One region of the Colwellia sp. 6M3 genome, then DNA from elsewhere that is predicted to be linked to it. Evidence: predicted binding sites of a transcription regulator. Region 1 holds the regulator's gene; each other region holds the start of a gene.

Region 1 (4,949 bases):
ATGCGTCAGGTGCAAGTATATGAATCGCATAACTATTGCGACAATAGCACTTTTTTTACTCGCCTTAACAACCTACGGCATACTCGAATGGTTTGGCGCAGAAAAACAAACCAGCAATATTCTCGAAAGTGCCAATCAGCCAGAATTTATTGCTGAAAACCTCAACAGTGATGTTTACAAATCAACAGGCCCATTATCCTATAATGTTGAAGCCCAACGAATGGAACATTATGCTCAATTAGAGGTCACACACTTTGAATACCCACGTTACACCTTGTATCCAAAAAACAATAAACCGACTTGGCAAATAACCGCCAATGAAGGCACGCTATATAATAATAATCGTGTAAAATTAAAAAATCGCGTACGTTTAATCGCCACTGATGAAGAAAGTTTAATACAGGAAGTACACGGAAAAAATCTAGAAATGGACTTAAAAACAAATATTATCAGCTCAGAGCAAACAATCTTAATATTAGGTAAAGGATTTACTATGTATGGCTCAGGATTAATTGTAGACTTAAACACAACACAGATGACATTGACTGAACATGTACAAACCATTTATAAAAAAATTAAAAAATAACCTTATTTATTTTTCTGCATTTGCATTATTAATGCCGGCAGTAAATGCTGAAAAATTCGATGTTGACCAAGAAATTAAAATTTCTTCTTCACGCCAAGCAGCTGATCTGAAAAATAAAATATTCAGTTATATTGATAATGTCATTATCTCTCAAGGTTCGCTGACAATTAATGCCGAACTCGTACAGGTGATAACTCAAGATAAAAGCAATAATAAAATTTATATTGCGAAAGGTTCTCCTGCGACATTTGAGCAAACGCTGCAAGATGGTAGCCCTATCAATTTACAAGCCAATGAAATTCGTTATGAACCTGATTTGAATACGGTTGTTATTTCAGGTAATGCTTTGTTACGCCAAGAAGGTAGTGAAGTAAGTGGCAGTAAAATCACCTATAACTTCGAGACTGAATATGTCAATGCCGAAAGCTTAGAAAATGCTAAGGTTGAAACAGTATTGCAGCCAAAAAATAAAACTGAACCGCCAAAAAAATCTAAGGACAAGCAAGAGTAAATGTCTACTTCAACATTATCAGCCATTGGCCTTGCAAAAGCCTACAAAGGCAGAAAAGTCGTTAAAAACGTTAGTATGAAGGTTTCTGCTGGACAAATTGTTGGCTTATTAGGACCAAATGGCGCGGGTAAAACCACTTCGTTTTACATGATCGTTGGCTTAGTTAATAACGACAGTGGCTCAATTATTTTAAATGACGAAGATTTAACCTTATTGCCCATGCATGAACGTGCCCGCAAAGGTATTGGTTATCTACCTCAAGAAGCTTCAATTTTTCGCAAACTAACGGTTTATGACAACATAATGGCGATTTTACAAACCCGTAAAACGCTAACCGACGTTGAAAGAGAAGAAAAACTTGAGCATTTATTAGAAGAATTTAACATTGGTCATATCAAAGACAACCTCGGCATGAGCCTGTCTGGTGGTGAACGTCGACGAGTTGAAATAGCGCGAGCTTTAGCTGCAGATCCTAAATTTATTCTCCTTGATGAACCTTTTGCTGGTGTTGATCCAATTTCGGTAGGTGATATAAAAAAAATTATCCTACACTTAAAAGAACGTGGCATAGGTATCTTAATTACCGACCATAATGTACGTGAAACCCTCGATGTCTGTGAGCACGCCTATATTGTTAGTCACGGCGAGCTTATTGCCGAAGGTAACTCTACTGAAATACTTGCAAATCAACACGTAAGAGATGTATACCTTGGTGAACAATTCACGCTATAGTGAATAACAGACTTACTCGGTAACATACTAATGTACTTGAACAGGGAAAAGAAAACGTAAATGCGTCCTACTCTGCAACTCCGTATCGGACAACAATTAACGATGACCCCGCAATTGCAGCAGGCTATCAAGCTGTTGCAATTATCGACCTTGGATTTACAACAAGAAATTCAAGAAGCTCTTGAAAGTAACCCTTTACTTGAAGTTGATGAATCTCCCGACAACAATTCAGAAAACACCCCTGACAATTTAGAAGAAGCATACTCCGCTGGTATTGGCGATAGCGTAGAAATATCCTCAGATGGCAGCGAAGATTCTGCACCGACTATTGATGAAATAAGTTCATCAGAAGGCTTAGCAAAAACTGACATACCCGAAGAATTAAATAGTGATACAACGTGGGATGACAACTTTAGTGCCAGTGCGAGCAGTGGCGGTGTTGGTCATGCATCAGAAGATTATACCTATCAGGGTGAAACAAAAGACTCCTTACAAGACCATCTTATTTGGCAAATGGAACTAACACCATTTAGCGATACCGATAGAACAATTGCTATCGCTATTATTGAAGCTATAGATGATGCCGGCTACCTAACAGTTTCTGCAGACGAGATATTAGAAAGCGTAGGCATTGATGGTGTTGAACTTGATGAAATTGAAGTAGTGCTTAAACGGATTAACGTTTTTGATCCGGTGGGCGTAGCGGCTCGTTCAATTCCAGAGTGTTTACTTATTCAGCTCAACCAATTTTCAAAAGATACGCCTTGGCTCGCTGAAAGTAAGTTAGCGGTAACTGAGCATATCGAATTATTGGGTAATCGCGATTATCGCCAATTGATGCGAAAGTTACGCATTAAAGAAGACCAATTACGTGAAGTTATTCGCTTAATACAATCATTAGACCCTCGCCCGGGCGATAGTGTTATCAAGAGTGAAGAACAGTATGTTATTCCTGACGTGTCGGTTGAAAAGAAAAATGGTCGCTGGACTGTAGAGCTAAACCCAGACACAGCACCTAAGTTATCAGTAAATCAACAATATGCTGCCATGTCTCGCTCGATGAAATCATCAGCAGACAGTCAATTTATTCGCTCGAACTTGCAAGAAGCTAAATGGTTTATCAAAAGCCTTGAAAGCAGGAACGATACCTTGTTAAAAGTGTCCAATTGTATTGTACAGCGCCAGCAGGGTTTCTTTGAACATGGCCCTGAAGCTATGCGACCTATGGTTTTAAATGATATTGCCGAAGCGGTAGATATGCACGAATCGACTATTTCTCGTGTTACTACACAAAAGTATATGCATACACCCAGAGGCATTTTTGAGCTTAAATACTTCTTCTCTAGCCATGTAAGTACTGAAAATGGTGGTGAATGCTCATCAACCGCTATTCGTGAGTTAATTAAAAAACTTGTTGCCGCCGAAATACCCGCAAAGCCATTAAGCGACAGTAAAATCGCCGATATCTTGGCCGAACAAGGCATTAAAGTAGCAAGACGCACTATTGCCAAGTATCGAGAGTCACTCTCTATACCGCCGTCAAATCAACGTAAAAGCCTATTGTAGGCAGTCTTAATCACCAAAAAAGAGGAATGAAGCTTATGCAAATTAATCTTACTGGACACCATGTCGATGTTACCGACTCATTACGTGATTATGTTAATGCTAAATTTGAAAAAATAGAGCGCCACTTTGAACACATTAATAATGTACATGTGGTACTAACGGTTGAAAAATTGAACCAGATCGCTGAATCTACTGTGCATTTAACGGGCTCTGAGGTTCACGCTAAGGCTGAACATAACGATATGTACGCATCAATTGATGCATTAATTGATAAATTAGATCGCCAAATTTTGAAATACAAAGGCAAAATCAACAAGCATTAGCGCCAAGTCGCTTTAGGTTTTATAAGTTTATGAAGTTGCAAGATATCCTAACCCCGGAATGCACTATTTGTGCAGCACCGGGTTCCAGTAAAAAACGTATTCTAGAATACTTAAGTAGTCTGGCCGCTGAAAAATTGGTTGAACACGATACTTTTCAGCTACTAGAAAGCCTAGTTAAGCGCGAAAGAATGGGTTCTACCGGCATAGGAAATGGCATAGCGATACCGCATGGACGTTTAGATAATTCTACCCAACCCATTGCGGTGGTTATTACCACAGAAGAGCCGATAGATTTTGATGCGATAGATAATCGTCCTGTGGACATTTTTATTGCTTTATTTGTGCCCGAAAATGAATGCCAAAATCACCTGTGTACATTACAAAGTATCGCAAAAATTTTTCGTGAAAAACAATTTTGCAAACAAGTGCGTAAATGCCAAAGTAACCAAGAGCTGTTTCAGCTAATCCAACAGGCGAGTTAAGTCCCCATGAAGTTAATTATAGTCAGTGGTCGTTCAGGATCAGGTAAAAGTGTTGCATTACGCGTATTAGAAGATCTGGGCTACTATTGTGTAGATAACATACCGGTTAATTTGTTACCCGCTTTAATTCATACCGTCATTAATGATTATGAAAATGTTGCCGTCAGCCTAGATGTTCGAAACCTACCTGCTGATCCTAACGATGTACCCGAAATTATAGAATACTTACCTAATGCAGTAGAGTTAAGTTTACTTTATTTAGATGCCGACGATAGTGACCTTATCCGTCGTTTCAGCGAGACACGACGCTTACATCCGCTAATTAGACAAAATATAGCCTTAGACCAAGCCATAGCCTTAGAAAAAAAGCTTCTTGAACCTATCGCAAGTCGCGCACATTTATATATCAACACTAGCCAACTATCACCACATCAGCTGGCCGACTTAGTTAGAGAGCGTATACTAGGTAAAAAATCGGGTTCTATGGTGGTTGTTTTTGAATCTTTTGGCTTTAAACATGGCGTACCACAAGATGCAGACTATGTATTTGATGCGCGATTTTTACCTAACCCATTTTGGGATAAAGAACTTAAGGGCTTCACCGGATTAGATAAACCTGTGCAAGATTTCCTTGCTAGCCAACCTATTGTGACAAAGTTTATTTGGCAAATAAATAGCTTCATGATGACCTGGTTACCGCATCTAGAACGAAATAATCGCAGTTATATTACTATAGCGGTTGGTTGTAC
Region 2 (4,949 bases), on a different contig from region 1:
AAGTTAAAGGGTAATTAGAATAAACTTAAGGCTTCATCAAGATTAATCACGACTCCTTGCCAGCCAGTTTATTGAAAACGCCATTGAAATAATTACTATTTCAATGGCGTTTTAGTTTTTAAAGCAACAAAGATTGTTAGCCAAAAGATAATTGAAATGTATAATTTAATTACGGTTCTAGGCGTATAGTTCGGTTGCTTTAGTATTTTCAGCCATTTTATTGACAGCGATAATCAGCCTTTATTATTAGCTTTAACCACTGAATAATATAGCTTTAATTGATTGGCATAATTCATGCTTTGCTTGAGTGTACTTCTTTACTCGGGTGAAATATTATGGCACTTGCCTATTCGACATCGACCAACTCTTCTTCAGCCAATCCTGTGCTGAATCGTGTATTAACTTCATTTGATGAGGTTAATGTAAAACGCGATCAACCAAATCGATTAGAAAGCGAAAATTACGCGGGTGAATTGGCGTTTTTACGTCAACAAAATAAACAACTGCAGCACGTTATTGATGTTATGCCAACTGGTATGATCATGCTTGATGGTAACGGCATCGTGGTGAAAATGAATGATACCGCACAACGTTTGCTAGATGAGCCTATTTTAGGTCAACCTTGGTTCAATGTGATTAAACGCTCTTTTAAACCTAGGGCAGATGACTGGCATGAGGTTTCTTTAAATGATGGTCGCCGTGTCAAACTAGAAATTACTGCTTTAGGTGGCCAACCTGGGCAGTTGATCATGATCACCGACTTAACAGAAACTCGCCTCTTACAAGATAAACTTGGCCAATTACAGCGTCTTTCGTCTTTAGGGCGTATGGTGTCAAAATTAGCGCATCAAATTCGCACACCATTGTCTGCTGCGATGTTATATGGCGCCAATCTACGCAATAAAAAACTTAACGACGATGCAAGAGTTAATTTTCAAGATAAATTAATGCTGCGTTTACAAGATTTAGAGCAACAAGTTAATGACATGCTGTTATTTGCTAAAAGTGGCAGTAAAGCGGTGGTTGAACCGATAAATGTTAATCAGCTTATTGAGCAAGCAACACAGGCGATTGAGCCGCAAGTTAATCAAGCCGGTGCAAAAGTAAATCTGTATTTCTCTCAACAAGGTTGTGAAATTTTAGGTAATGTAAGTGCCTTAACTGGCGCAATTCATAACTTAATACACAACAGTTTATCGGTAATTAAAGCTGATGCTGTTATTGATATGAGTGCTTATTGTCAGGGTGAATATGCCTATATTAGCGTCCGAGATAATGGCCCTGGCATTAGTGCAGAGCAAGCCGATAAGATATTCGAACCTTTTTATACCTCAAGAAGCCAGGGCACAGGTTTAGGCCTAGCCGTAGTAAAATCGGTGACTAATGCGCACCAAGGTGAAGTTAGCTTGATCAGTAAACCCGGCGAAGGGGCACATTTTTGTATAAAAATACCACTGCTTGTAAGTGAAAACCTCAACACCGAATTAACTGAAAATAACAACGACGCATTTTTGTCTAAGGAGCTTAGTAATGAGCACAAGTAAAATCATGGTAGTCGAAGATGATGCTGGACTTAGAGAAGCCCTTGTTGATACTTTGCTTTTGGCTGGCTATCAATGTTTAGCCGTTGATTCCGGGGAAGACGCACTAATAAAACTCAAATCGCATGCGGTTGATTTAGTCGTTAGCGACGTACAAATGGGTGGTATGTCAGGACTATCGTTATTAAAAAGTATTCGCAATAATTATCCCAAATTACCCGTATTGATCATGACCGCGTATGGCACTATTGATGACGCGGTACAAGCTATGCGAGACGGTGCCTGTAATTATATGGCAAAACCTTTTGCCCCAGAAGTATTGCTAAATATGGTTACTCAGTATGTGCCGTTACAAACTAATGATGGTTGTGATCCCGTAGTGGCTGACGTTCAAAGTCTTGAGTTACTTAAACTCGCTAAAAAAGTGGCGAATACTGAAGCCTCTGTTATGGTTTTAGGGCCAAGTGGCTCGGGCAAAGAAGTGCTAGCACAATATATTCATAATTATTCGCCACGCAGCCAAGCCCCTTTTGTGGCCATTAATTGTGCTGCAATTCCTGAAAATATGCTTGAAGCGACTTTATTTGGCTATGAAAAAGGTGCCTTTACTGGTGCAATTCAAGCTAGTCCAGGCAAATTCGAACAAGCACAAGGCGGCACTATTTTACTTGATGAAATTACCGAAATGGATTTAGGCTTACAAGCAAAAATTCTACGAGTTTTACAAGAGCGTGAAGTTGAACGCATCGGCGGACGTAAAACTATTAACCTAGATGTTAGGGTGATAGCAACCAGTAACCGCGATCTAAAAGACGCCGTGCAAGAAGGTATTTTTAGAGAAGATTTATATTATCGCCTTAATGTATTCCCGTTAACTTGGTTACCACTTAACGAACGCAGAGATGATATTTTGCCCTTAGCTACACATCTTATTTCCCGTATTTGTCAAAAAGACGGTAATGTTATTCCTGAATTCACACCAGCAGCTCGCAGTAAATTACTCGCCTATGCTTGGCCAGGTAATGTGCGTGAATTAGACAATGTTATTCAACGAGCACTGATTTTACAAAGTGATCGTTGTATCGACGCTAATGACTTACTGATTGATAACTTTGAAACGCCTCAAGTGCAAAGTGACACCGTTGACGCTTCAAAAGCTGACAAACTCGGCAGTGAACTTAAATTACAAGAGCACCAAATCATATTAGACACTTTGCATGCTTGTCGAGGAAGCCGCAAAGATGTTGCCGAACGTTTGGGAATAAGCCCTCGTACATTACGTTATAAAATTGCCCGTATGCGTGATAGTGGTATTCAAATTCCACTTTAATTACAGGTTAAAATTAACAAAGTGTTAATTAAATATCGAGATTAAACTGAAAAACGACGTATTTAACGTCGTTTTTTTTGTTTTGAATAATTTGATTTTTACTGTTGATTTATAAGTGTTTTTTATTGTTTTAAAATGTAATTTTATTAGGCTTTTCTTGCCATTTCGCTTTATTTTTTAGCTTGGCACTATGCTTGCTTTAACCATAGGTAATAGTAAGTAACAAGAAATTGACACAAGCGAGATAGCCATGGATATTAAAACTAATTCTTTATACGCCCAAATGCAAAGCATGTCGATGGAAGCGATGGGAAACAGACTTCCTATCGGTGAAGAAAATGGCATGGGTACGCCTCCAGTTAGTAAAGCTGGTGGTGACTTTGGTAGCTTGTTAAAAGATGCAATAAATAATGTTAATGAACTACAACAAGATGTTGGTGCAAAACGTACAGCGTTTGAAATGGGTGATCGCAGTGTTACCTTGGCCGATACTATGATTGCAGGCTCAAAAGCGGGTATTGCTTTTGATGCAACCGTTCAGATCAGAAATAAGTTTGTTGAAGCTTATAAAGAAATTATGAGCATGCCGGTTTAGCTCCAGTTGCTAAAAATAAAACAAGTTTTACGCGGAGATAAATAAGTGGCCGATACAACAGACAATACAAATTTAATGTTAGCCGATGGTAACAACGATTTAGTCGCTGGCGACGGAGCAGATGATACCGTTGGTGAGCAAAAGTCAGGTTTAGCCGGTGCCATGGGCAATGTTGATTTTCTCCGTCAAATGACAATAGTCATTGCACTAGCTATTTGTTTTGCTATTGCCATTTTTGTTATCATGTTAGCGAATCAACCTGAATATCGTTTTTTAACCAAATTGCCAACCGAGCAATTAATTAAAACGATGGACTTTCTTGACAGCAATAAAGTGGATTATCGTCAAGAAAATAACACTATATCTGTTGAAAGCGATGAATATCAAAACGTTAAACTTATGCTTGCTCGAGAAGGTCTTACTGATGCTCCATCTCAAGGTAGCGAAATTCTTATGCAGGATATGGGCTTTGGTGTAAGTCAACGCCTAGAAGGTGAACGTTTAAAACATTCAAGAGAGCAACAGCTCGCCCGTACGATTGAAGAATTAAAGTCTATTTCACGTGCTCGGGTATTATTAGCTATTCCGCGTGAAAATGTTTTTGCTAAACGTGAGAAAAATCCTTCAGCCACTGTGGTACTCACTTTGCGCCGCGGCCGCCTTTTATCTGAAGAAGAAGTTGATGCGGTTGTTGATATTGTTGCTTCAGCAGTGCAAAACTTAGATCCTAATCGCGTAACGGTAACCGACCAAAATGGTCGTTTATTAAATTCTGGTTCACAAGACTCTGTTTCATCTCGCTCTCGTAAAGAGTTTGAAATAGAACAAAAGCGTGAATCTGAATACATGTCAAAAATTGACTCAATTTTAATTCCTGTTGTTGGCTTAGGTAATTACACCGCACAAGTTGATGTGGCGATGGATTTTACTAATACAGAAGAAACACAACGCCGATATAATTCAGACTTACCCGCTTTACGTAGTGAAATGAAAGTTGAAGATAGCACTATCGGAGGCATGCTTGGCGGTATACCAGGTGCGTTAACTAACCAACCACCGCTTGACAGTAATATCCCTGAAGATGCAACTGGCAACGGACAACAGCGCAGTATGCCGGGTCGTAAGCATTCAGAGTCAACTCGCAACTATGAACTAGACGAAGCGATCAGCTACACTAAACAGCAAACGGGCGTTATACATCGTATTAGTGTTTCAGTTGCCTTAGATTATATTCCGGGTGTGAATGCTGAAGGTGAAGCTATGCCAACACCACGCTCTGTACAAGAAATAGCTAATATTCGTCGTGTATTACAAGGCAGTATTGGTTTTAACCTACAGCGTGGCGATTCATTAGATGTTGTTACTTTGCCATTTTCTCGTCCAGAAATTGTTGCGGTTGAAGCTGTACCACTATGGAAAGATCCAACGGTATATAAATATGCTAAATTAGTTGGCGCGGTAATCTTGATTGCAGTATTATTTT
Region 3 (4,949 bases), on a different contig from region 1:
GCCCAATTAAAGCATCTGAGACTTATCATTACGACAGCAAACCTATTAATCCGTTATCAAGACGCGCAATTACCGAACCACTCGATGTTGGTGTGCGCTCAATCAACAGCTTTCTTACGGTTGGTGTTGGTCAGCGTATGGGCTTATTTGCCGGCTCCGGTGTTGGTAAAAGTGTATTGTTAGGTATGATGACACGAGGAACTAATGCCGATGTTATTGTTGTAGGACTTATTGGCGAACGTGGACGAGAAGTTAAAGAGTTTATTGAAGAGATTTTAGGTGAGGAAGGTCGTGCGCGCTCTGTTGTGGTTGCCGCTCCCGCCGATAATTCGCCATTAATGCGACTAAAGGGCTGTGAAACTGCGGTTCAAATAAGTGAATATTTTCGTGATCAAGGTTTAAATGTTTTATTACTGATTGATTCTCTTACACGATATGCACAAGCACAGCGTGAAATTGCCCTAGCAGTAGGCGAGCCACCAGCAACGAAGGGTTATCCACCTTCAGTTTTTTCTAAATTACCTCAATTGGTTGAAAGGGCAGGTAATGGCGGCGATGGGCAAGGCTCTATTAGTGCATTTTTTACTGTTTTAACCGAAGGCGATGACCTACAAGATCCTATTGCTGATGCTGCTCGTGCTATTTTAGATGGTCATATTGTATTGTCTAGAAAATTGGCCGATGCTGGGCATTACCCCGCAGTTGATATTGAAGGCTCTATCAGCCGCGTTATGCCAATGGTAACCAGTGAAGAACACCAACAACTTGCTAGACAATTACGCCAAGTGTATTCGCTTTATCAAGAAAACAAAGATTTAATCTCTATTGGTGCTTACAGCAGAGGTACCGATCCAAGAATAGATCAATCCATAGATTTACAGCCCGTTATTCAGTTTTTCTTACAGCAAAAAATGCTTGAAATTATTCCGTATGATCAGAGTTTAACGCAGTTGCAAGAAGTGCTCGCGGCGGCACAAGCTCATGCTCAACAAAGCCAAACGGCACAACAATAAATAAGGTAATAACAGCATGAAACAGTTAAATACCTTATATAAATTTGAGCTTGATAAAGAGCAAAAAGCCTCGCAAGCATTACAATTAGCGGAACTTGACTATCAACAAAATAAAGACCGTTTAAAAAATGTCAGTGACTATCGTTTGGAATATATGCGCAGACTTAATCAGCGTTCTTTAGAAGGTATAGATAGTGCGACATATAGCCATTTTCATGCCTTTATTGCCAAATTGGATAATGCTTCTCAACAAGTTAAAATTGCAGTTCATCAAGCCAAAGCGTTAGTTGAAACAAGAAAAAAACAATGGTTAGAACAAAGGCGTAAAATACAAGCTGTAGAATTATTGCGCGATAAAAAATTGGCTATTTTACAACTTGCCGCTAATAAACAAGAACAAAAAATGTTTGATGAAATTGCTACCCAGCAATTTGTTCGTCGCCACAGATAAATCTTACTTTACTTCACCAACTGCCTATTTTTAATTCCTATTTGTCTGAGTAACAAATTTCTTATATTAAAGCTAATTAAGCTGGTTTTGGAATGATTTTTGCTTAGTTAACAAGAGAGAGTTACGTATTAAATTGCGCTTATTGTTTATATTTAGGAAAGCTTTGTTATGTATCAAGTAAATTTTTTGTCTTCTGATGTTAGCCAAACCCTAGATGTTTCAGGGGGGAAGGGAGATGTATCCAACAAAAATCAAACTAAAGGCAATGCGTTTTCTGATGCTATGGAGCAGCATTATCCAAAGAAAAATAACACTGACTCAGAGAGTAAAAATAATCAAGGTGGCAATCTTGTGTCTAAAGCGGCAGAACAGCAACCGCTTAGTGATGACCCCGCTATTAAGATTAAACGCAAGAACCTAGATGATGCTCATACATTACCCGTGCCCTTACCGATAGATGATGAAACATCAATAGAAAAATCAACAGCTGCTGACAAATCTTCTAATTTACCAATATCTTTTCCTATTGATAATCAAACTATGTCGGCAAAGCTGAACGCTGAAAAAGCTATAAACGATGATGCTCATACTTTACCTGTGCCGTTACCAATAGATGATGAATCTTTGGTGACTAAACCATTGGAGGTGAGTGTTTATAAAGAACCTTTACCGATATCGGTAGAAGAAAAAGTTCGAGAACTATTATTAGCGGCAGTTGAACCTGTAGTAAAGATTAAAGGAGACGAGCATACGCTGCCAGTACCTTTGCCTGTTGTGCCCGTACAAGATAAAAATAGCGTTATTACAAATGTTAAAACGTCAAATAATGATAGTGCTATCGCTAGTTCATATAAGTCGGCTGCTAATTCAGTGCTTCAAGAATCTCAAACAGGTCAGAGTGTCGCTCAAAAAGTTGAAAGTGATGATGCTGTTGATCTGTTAAAAATGCTAAATGGTGCACAACAACTGTTAACAAAGTCAGCAACAAATAGTCAAGTATCGACGCCGTTAGAGCAAAGTAAAGCTGTCGAAGTTCAAGAAAATAAAGCCTTGTCTAACACTTCGAATACACAATTGCCTACTGACAGTAAAGTTAGTGTGCAAGCAAGTAATACCAATGTCACAGATAATTCAACGGCTAAAATAGCCGCCGATTTTATAACTAATACTGTGGCAAGTGATATACAGAATAAAGAAAAGCAAATAGCAACTACAACAGATAAAGTTACGGCAGTTAACTTGGTCGAAAATGCTGCTAAAAATGCTGTAGTGAAGTCAGCTGATAATAGCGTTATTTCTCCTGCTCAATCAGAGGTTTTAAACACCGGAACTACTGAAAAATTAACGCGTGAAAATACAGTTATCGATCAGGATTTATTAGCAAAGCAAATTAATGCCACGCTTGTAGCTGATGAAAGTAAAACGGCTTTAAAAACAGAGCAAGATGCTAAGTCATTATCTAATATATCTAATGTGCCTAATATAAAAGAGTCACAAAAAAGTAATGACATTAATGCTAAAGCATTTACTGTTGAAGACGTTAAAAAAGCACCTGACGCTATAAAAAAAATGGTAACAGGTGAAAGTGAACCGGTAAAAATGCAAACTGCAGAGTTAACACAAGCGGGTGCTGTAGAACTTAATCGAGCAAATGCTAACGAGTCAACTCAACCTCGTCAGATTAATCAAAGTACCGCTGCGGTAATATCTGCATCGTCTGCACCTACAGTTGAGCAAAAAATTGATGCAACTCAAAAGAGTGTCGCTTTTGATGACGCCACTAAACTAGCCAACAATGCGGATGATGAGCAAGCATTGATGAAAAACCAAGGCGAGAAATTGGCACCGAACGCTGATAAAGTCGCTTCAACTTTCAATCCTGCCATTAATCATACATTAGACGCACAGGCTGCTAGAACAATACCCAATGCTGCAGAGTTAGCGGCACATCAAGAACAAAGTTTTGAAAATACAATTAATCAATTAACAACCAATACCGTACAAGCACAAAAATCAATCACCGCGTTGAACACCGAAACTATTGCTATTTATCGCAAAGATTTTGCTGATGCTGTTAAAGATAAAGTAATGGTAATGATCAACCAGAAAATACAACAAGTAGAGATTCAACTGGATCCGCCAGAAATGGGTAATATTCATGTCAGAGTGAATTTACAAAATGAACAAGCCGCGGTGCAGTTTATTGTTCAAAACCAACAAGCCAAAGAGGCCTTAGAGCAAAACATGGGCAAGTTACGAGATATGTTAGCTGAAAATGGTGTTGATGTTGGCGATGCAAATATTGAGCAGCGCCAGGCAAAAGAGCAAAATAGCGATGGTTTTGAACAAGCAAATCATAGTGGTATAAATGAAGAGTCGGGTGAAGGTAACTTCAGTGAAAATGATAATGTAGTGCTTGATGTGGTTAAAGCTTCATCAACAGGTGTGGATTACTATGCTTAATTCATTAATACACCCATAATACTTGATAAAACTCTTTGGTTTAGCAGCTATTCAACGATATAGTTTAACAAGTGCTTTAAAAAATATTCAAAGGTAGGGAACATGGCTGACGAAAAAGAACTTGAGCTAGATAATTCAGGTAAGAAAAAGAAACTGATTATTATAATTGCTATTGTTGTTATCTTAGCTGCTGCTGGCGGCGGAGCTGCATTTTTTATGCTCGGTGGTGAAGATGAAACTGCACAATCAAGCGCCGGTAGTGAATTAAGCGCTGATGCAGCAGGAGAGGCGTCTGGCGCACCTGCAGAAAATGCTGAACTTGGTACGGCTTTGTATGTTCCTTTGCCAAGACCCTTTCGTTTCAATGTACCAGGTAATGCAGTAGATCGCTTTGTTGAAATTCGAGTGCAACTGCTTATTAGAGGCGCGGAAAACGAAGAAGCAGCAAAAAAACATATACCCCTTATTGAAAGTACATTACTGGGCGTTTTTTCACGGTCAAGTGCTGATGACTTAGCAACCAGTGCGGGAAAAATGTCTTTAAAGCAATCAGCATTAGTTGAAGTGCATAAAATAATGACCGAAGTTGAAGGTAGTGAAGTTGTCGAAAAAGTACTATTTACTGGCTTTGTTATGCAATAAAATGTTTAACAGGGTGCAATTGAATGCATTTTTTTGAACGACTAGAACAGCAATAAAACGTTAAGAAAATAGTTCAATAGTACACGTGATGAACAGCGTAACTAAATTAACAAGATAAAGAGACTGTCGAGTGAGTGATTTATTATCTCAAGAGGAAATTGATGCACTTTTACACGGTGTAGATGATGTTGAAGAAGAAGATATTGAAGAAGATTTTTCCTCATCCGAGGGAACGTCTGATTACGATTTTTCTTCACAAGATCGCATTGTGCGCGGACGTATGCCAACACTGGAGATGGTTAACGAGCGTTTTGCTCGCCATATGCGTATTAGCTTATTTAATATGATGCGTCGCTCTGCTGAAGTTTCTATAAACGGCA
Region 4 (4,949 bases), on a different contig from region 1:
CTTTTTGCACGGCATCCATGCTTAAAACTCGAATTGCATTGGCCAGTTGTTGACGCGACGGCATAATTGCTCCAATTATTGTTAAATTTGATGGGATATAAATTGCGCTTATTTTCACCTAGAGTGCCCCTTGACTGCAAATTTAATTAGCACTTTTATGGCATTATTTTTAACTAAGTTATATTTATCGTCTTTTAAATGTGAAATGACCTGATTTAATGAATGAAATAAGATTTTGATCGCTTATTAATTTGATTGAGCAAACTGAAAGGGAAGTTAGTAGACAGATATAAACTTTAGCATTTATATAAGAAAAAATTAAAATCGTTCATTTAATGAGCTTTTGGTTGAATATCTATACAAGTTGCTTTAATGTTAATGCGTCGTATTAATAAAAATTAGAAAAAGATACAACATAATACAGGATTAAAGAATGAACAGGTCGTCGTCACGCGGAATTAAGCTGACTACGGTAATATTAGCGGTATTAATATTAGCAGTATCAGCAGTGTTGAGCACAGGCTCAGCATTAGACGACAAGGAAGTTACAATAGAACAAAATAATTAAGAGCTTATCAATTAGCTCATCATAACTACTAGCCTCGCAATAGCGGGGCTTTTTTATGTACAGGATGTACGGTATGTCGTGGTGACAGGACGTCAAGGAACGACGGAACAGGATGTACGGTATGTCGTGGTGACAGGACGTCAAGGAACGACGGAACAGGATGTACGGTATGTCGTGGTGACAGGACGTCAAAGAACGACGGTACAGGATGTACGGTATGTCGTGGTGACAGGATATCAAGGAACGAAGGTAAACGATGCCGTAATACGATATTAACCGTTTTAAAATGATCTATTGAGGCTTACTAAAAGCAATTACTGGCGTCCCCACCAGGACTCGAACCTGGAGCAGCGGCTTAGGAGGCCACAGTTTTATCCAGTTAAACTATGAGGACAAAGCGCAAGTAGTTTGATTATCACCACGCAGTATTAACTAGCCCAGAGCAGTGAAATGCTATTTAAAGCCCAAGTATGCTACAACTATTTTATTAATTTGTATTCAAAAAAATCAAATAAAATTAACACTAACAGAGGCTTAATTAATAGCAGTTGAATTCATCCTTTCAATGAACTCTTAACTTATTGTTTAATATCTTACGGCTAAGTCATTTATTTGTATATTGTCTAATACGTGTTGTGCTGCCGTTGTTGCATGGGCACTATCTTGGCTTACTGAGGTAACAATCACTTTATAAGGACTAATATTAAAGCCGGTGTATGTGCGTTTATCATCACTGACAAAGTTATTGAAATGCAGTAAAGAGAACTCATCACCCACTTGCACCCCGTGTCTTTTGCCTAAGTTAAAAGTAATTGAATTACCCTGAACTTGCACGATGCGACCTTGGGTTGGCTGACACATCATGTTTTCGTCGATATCTCGCACCATGTCATCTAAAGACAGGTTTATTTGTTGGCCATATTCACTCTGCCAAAAGTTTTGGCTAGTTACATCAATATGTTTACGCTTATCAAAATCCCATGGCGCAGAACTTTGATAATGTTTATCTAGAATTCTTTCACCTGTGGTGCCATCGTGAACATAGAGTGCGATATTAAATTGGCGTTGATAAATATTTTTTTGCCAGAATTGCCAATCATTGTTTTCATCATCCGCCATAGATAGGTCTTGAATTTCTGAAAATAAAACATATTGGCTGTCTGACATATTAGCTAACGACATCGCTAAATTTTTTAAGCTTTGAGCTTGCAAGCTTTGATTGTATCGTGAAAATTCTGTTTTGGTTTGCAGCGCTAACTTAGTGTCTAGATATATCCCTTGCTGCTGTATTTTACTGGCGAGCTTTTTAATTAATGTTTTATCAAGTGCATAAATACTACCAATATTGGCTTGTTCTCGATGCAATATATTACTACGAGTAAGTAACATCGATTTTTTATAATCAGCGGCAAAACATTTTTTTTCTTGTGGGAAAATATCAGCTCGAATAGTAACTGTTACAAAGTCGTCGTTGTAGGTTTCACTGATCAAGGCTAATGAATTAACACTGCCACTGGCTCGTATGCTTATTTGATCTTGGGTGAGTAAGCCGTTAACGACTTGTTGTACACTTGATACAGAAGCACCTGCAACCAACAACGCTTTTTTTAGTGCATTTTGCATCGCTTGAGCTTTGGCTGCTTTATTATCACCATTTTTTATGCTCGCCACACCTTGCGATTCATACCATTGTCCAAAACTGGCACTACTGAATAAAGCAAAGCAAAGGCAAATTGAACTTAAGCGCATAAATATCTCTTTTAATAGTGGATCGATTTCTCTATTCAAATATGCACTTTTTGTGCCTACTAATACTTTAAATATAAACCAATGTTGGTAAAGCTATTACCTAGCTAATTTAGTTCACTATTATATGAGTTGATAAACGTGGTATTTTTATGTCCCCCAGTGTTAAAACACAGGGTAAAGTTTTAGGTGGTATTCATTGCAGAATACACAACTTGGTATCACTCTATAATATAAGCAGAGAGGTTTGCCTTTTATTTAGGCGTTCTACTAGGTAATCGATTAGGTAAGCAAATAGGCATCAGTAGAGTGTTATTAATAATTCCTCTGGTATCTTTTATTCATATACTGTTTGGTTTTTAATCTAATATTGATGAAGCCAAGTTAAATTTAAATATTGGCGCGGATCATGCTTTGTTATTTGTATTAATTTTATGATATTTGTATTAATTGAGGATAGCTCAATGAAAAATTGGCTTATAGCACTACTAATACCGACACTTATGGCGTGTTCTGTAAAAACCAAAAACAATGATTTTTATGGTTCTAATTACGTTGATAAACAAGAAATTGACAGCTTTGCGTTACCTCGTCATGCAATAAACGATGTAGTTAAAGGTTTGGCATATCAAATGTTGGAAAGTAGTACATTTGTAAATCCTAAAACGCCAATTGCCATTGCGTCATTTGTGGATTTAAAAAATTTAGAATCAACCAATTGGCTTGGTAATCAACTATCTGAAAGCTTTGTTCATGAAATGCAGCGACATGGCTTAGTGGTTATTGATTTTAAAACTACTGGGCATATTCGAGTTACTGAAGATGGTGACTATGTTTTTAGCCGAGATTGGAAAGAATTACCTGAACGTCAGATAATTGACTATGTAGTGACCGGAACCATGATGCAACAAGAAGCAGGGGTTTTAGTTAATGCTCGGATGATAGGTATGCAATCACGTGTTGTTGTTGCAACTGCTCAGTCTTTTATTCCGGCTTGGGTTGTAGGCGATGACTTTAAAAATGATGATAATGTTAAAATGAAAGATGGCATGATCATACGTGACAGCGCAATGCTAGCTGATGATGCTCGTGCAATTGCTATACAGAAATAATACTCCAATGATGAGAATGACAATATCGAAGGTGAATATGAATACTTTACGCAATAATATCGCAATTTTTTTAAGTGCTATAGTTTTGAGCGCATGTTCTTCGGTGTTTGATAGACATGTTGAATGGCAAAATGTAAAGCCAGAGCAATTTCCTGTATTAACGGCTATTGGCCAAGCGCCAATTAGTTTGCAAAACTCAACACACAAAACACAACGTATGTTAATGGCAATGAAAGCATCAAAAATTGCTGCCTATGCCGAGCTTGCTGAACAAGTTTATGGGCAAAGTATTGATGGCAAAACCACTATGTCTAATTTAGTGGTAGATAACCAGCTACTAAAGGCTTCGGTACAAGGTATTATTCGTGGCGCTAAAGTTGTAAAAAGTTACCCTGTTGGTGACAGTTACACAACAGAGTTAAGCTTAGACTTTAAAGATGTATATGAAATTTATAATGCATCGTCTAACCGTCAAGAGATAAAGCATATCACTTATTATTAGCATTAGTGGCTGAAATTTATACCTAAAAATAAAAGTGCTTAAGCTTTTAACCCTAGGCTACTCAGCCCACCAGAGGTTTTTCCTTTGCTATCATAAGTCATTGATGACTTATTATGATTTTCTAATAAAGAGGTTTTCATTCGTTCAACTGAGAGTTGAGACTGATGAATGATTAAACCATTAATTTGGTTTTGTTTTTTACAGCGGACTAAACACGCTTCAATATCGGCTAACTCTGTGTCGAAATTACCAGCTAACTTTTCTTGTTTGAACTCAAAACTTTGTCCTATAGCATTGTCAATTTCTTGAATCGCTATCAGTAAGTTGTTTTTATCTGAGGTAATACTAATAAGTGCATCAGGGTTTTGTTTCTGAAGGACGTCTTTCTCTGTATTTAATAACGTTTCTAGTTGCATCAACTGAGATAACTGTTGAGAGATCAATTGTTGCGGTGTTATTTTTTCAGACACTTATTACTCCTTTACTTCTTACGAGTTAGTTGAGATCAAATTCAAAGTTAGCAATACTCGCTGCCAGTTTTTCTGGGTTAACTTTATAATCACCAGATGCAATAGCATCTTTTAATTCAGCTATTTTTTTCTGGTTTAGCACTGGTGAGTCAGCTGCTTTTTTTTGCAACTCAGTCATCTGTTTTGCTTGTGGGGTAATTGACACCGAATCGCGCGGTGCTAATTTAGCTTGTTGCGATGTATTTGCATTTTCGCTAACTTGCTGTTTAGTTTGAACTTGTTGCTTTACTTGGTTGGTGTTACTCAAGTTATTGATATTAATAGCCATTATTGTATCCTACTTACAACAGTTATTGGTTTCTAACCTTTTATCGGCAAAACAGCAGAAAACTTAAGCAATTATTATAAATTAATTACGACTTGGTTAATAGCGCTAACTTGCCCTTGAACAATTCGTCCAGATTGCTTATTTCGCACGGATATAATTTCACCTAAGCTGCCGTCGTCTAACGCAACGCCAAACGACTTAATCTCAAAGCTATCTGACTTAG

The links. Region 1 encodes sigma-54, which starts transcription at its own class of promoters, with help from an activator protein. Its sites were predicted from a motif close to GTTGGCACGNNNNTNGNNT; they were not measured.
Region 2: a site for sigma-54 is predicted at 3,053-3,071, ahead of fliE (flagellar hook-basal body complex protein FliE). Genes of this name have one in related genera too.
Region 3: a site for sigma-54 is predicted at 1,551-1,569, ahead of H4J50_RS15755 (flagellar hook-length control protein FliK). Genes of this name have one in related genera too.
Region 4: a site for sigma-54 is predicted at 2,711-2,729, ahead of H4J50_RS02730 (FlgO family outer membrane protein). Genes of this name have one in related genera too.

The regions. Positions count from the first base shown of each region.
Region 1 covers NZ_JACGWF010000003.1:36,538-41,486, forward strand. The annotation lists gene kdsC (3-deoxy-manno-octulosonate-8-phosphatase KdsC) at 1-23, shown strand, start outside; gene lptC (LPS export ABC transporter periplasmic protein LptC) at 20-586, shown strand; gene lptA (lipopolysaccharide transport periplasmic protein LptA) at 618-1,097, shown strand; gene lptB (LPS export ABC transporter ATP-binding protein) at 1,098-1,829, shown strand; gene H4J50_RS01275 (RNA polymerase factor sigma-54) at 1,890-3,395, shown strand; gene hpf (ribosome hibernation promoting factor) at 3,431-3,718, shown strand; gene ptsN (PTS IIA-like nitrogen regulatory protein PtsN) at 3,748-4,200, shown strand; gene rapZ (RNase adapter RapZ) at 4,207-4,949, shown strand, end outside.
Region 2 covers NZ_JACGWF010000091.1:1,731-6,679, forward strand. The annotation lists gene H4J50_RS15715 (PAS domain-containing sensor histidine kinase) at 336-1,544, shown strand; gene H4J50_RS15720 (sigma-54 dependent transcriptional regulator) at 1,531-2,871, shown strand; gene fliE (flagellar hook-basal body complex protein FliE) at 3,122-3,466, shown strand; gene fliF (flagellar basal-body MS-ring/collar protein FliF) at 3,512-4,949, shown strand, end outside.
Region 3 covers NZ_JACGWF010000091.1:9,443-14,391, forward strand. The annotation lists gene fliI (flagellar protein export ATPase FliI) at 1-1,013, shown strand, start outside; gene fliJ (flagellar export protein FliJ) at 1,030-1,464, shown strand; gene H4J50_RS15755 (flagellar hook-length control protein FliK) at 1,633-3,927, shown strand; gene fliL (flagellar basal body-associated protein FliL) at 4,030-4,569, shown strand; gene fliM (flagellar motor switch protein FliM) at 4,700-4,949, shown strand, end outside.
Region 4 covers NZ_JACGWF010000006.1:57,999-62,947, forward strand. The annotation lists gene tkt (transketolase) at 1-64, opposite strand, end outside; gene H4J50_RS19530 (hypothetical protein) at 434-568, shown strand; tRNA gene H4J50_RS02720 (tRNA-Arg) at 887-962, opposite strand; gene H4J50_RS02725 (flagella assembly protein FlgT) at 1,154-2,356, opposite strand; gene H4J50_RS02730 (FlgO family outer membrane protein) at 2,779-3,426, shown strand; gene H4J50_RS02735 (LPP20 family lipoprotein) at 3,464-3,928, shown strand; gene H4J50_RS02740 (flagella synthesis protein FlgN) at 3,967-4,398, opposite strand; gene flgM (flagellar biosynthesis anti-sigma factor FlgM) at 4,424-4,726, opposite strand; gene flgA (flagellar basal body P-ring formation chaperone FlgA) at 4,801-4,949, opposite strand, start outside.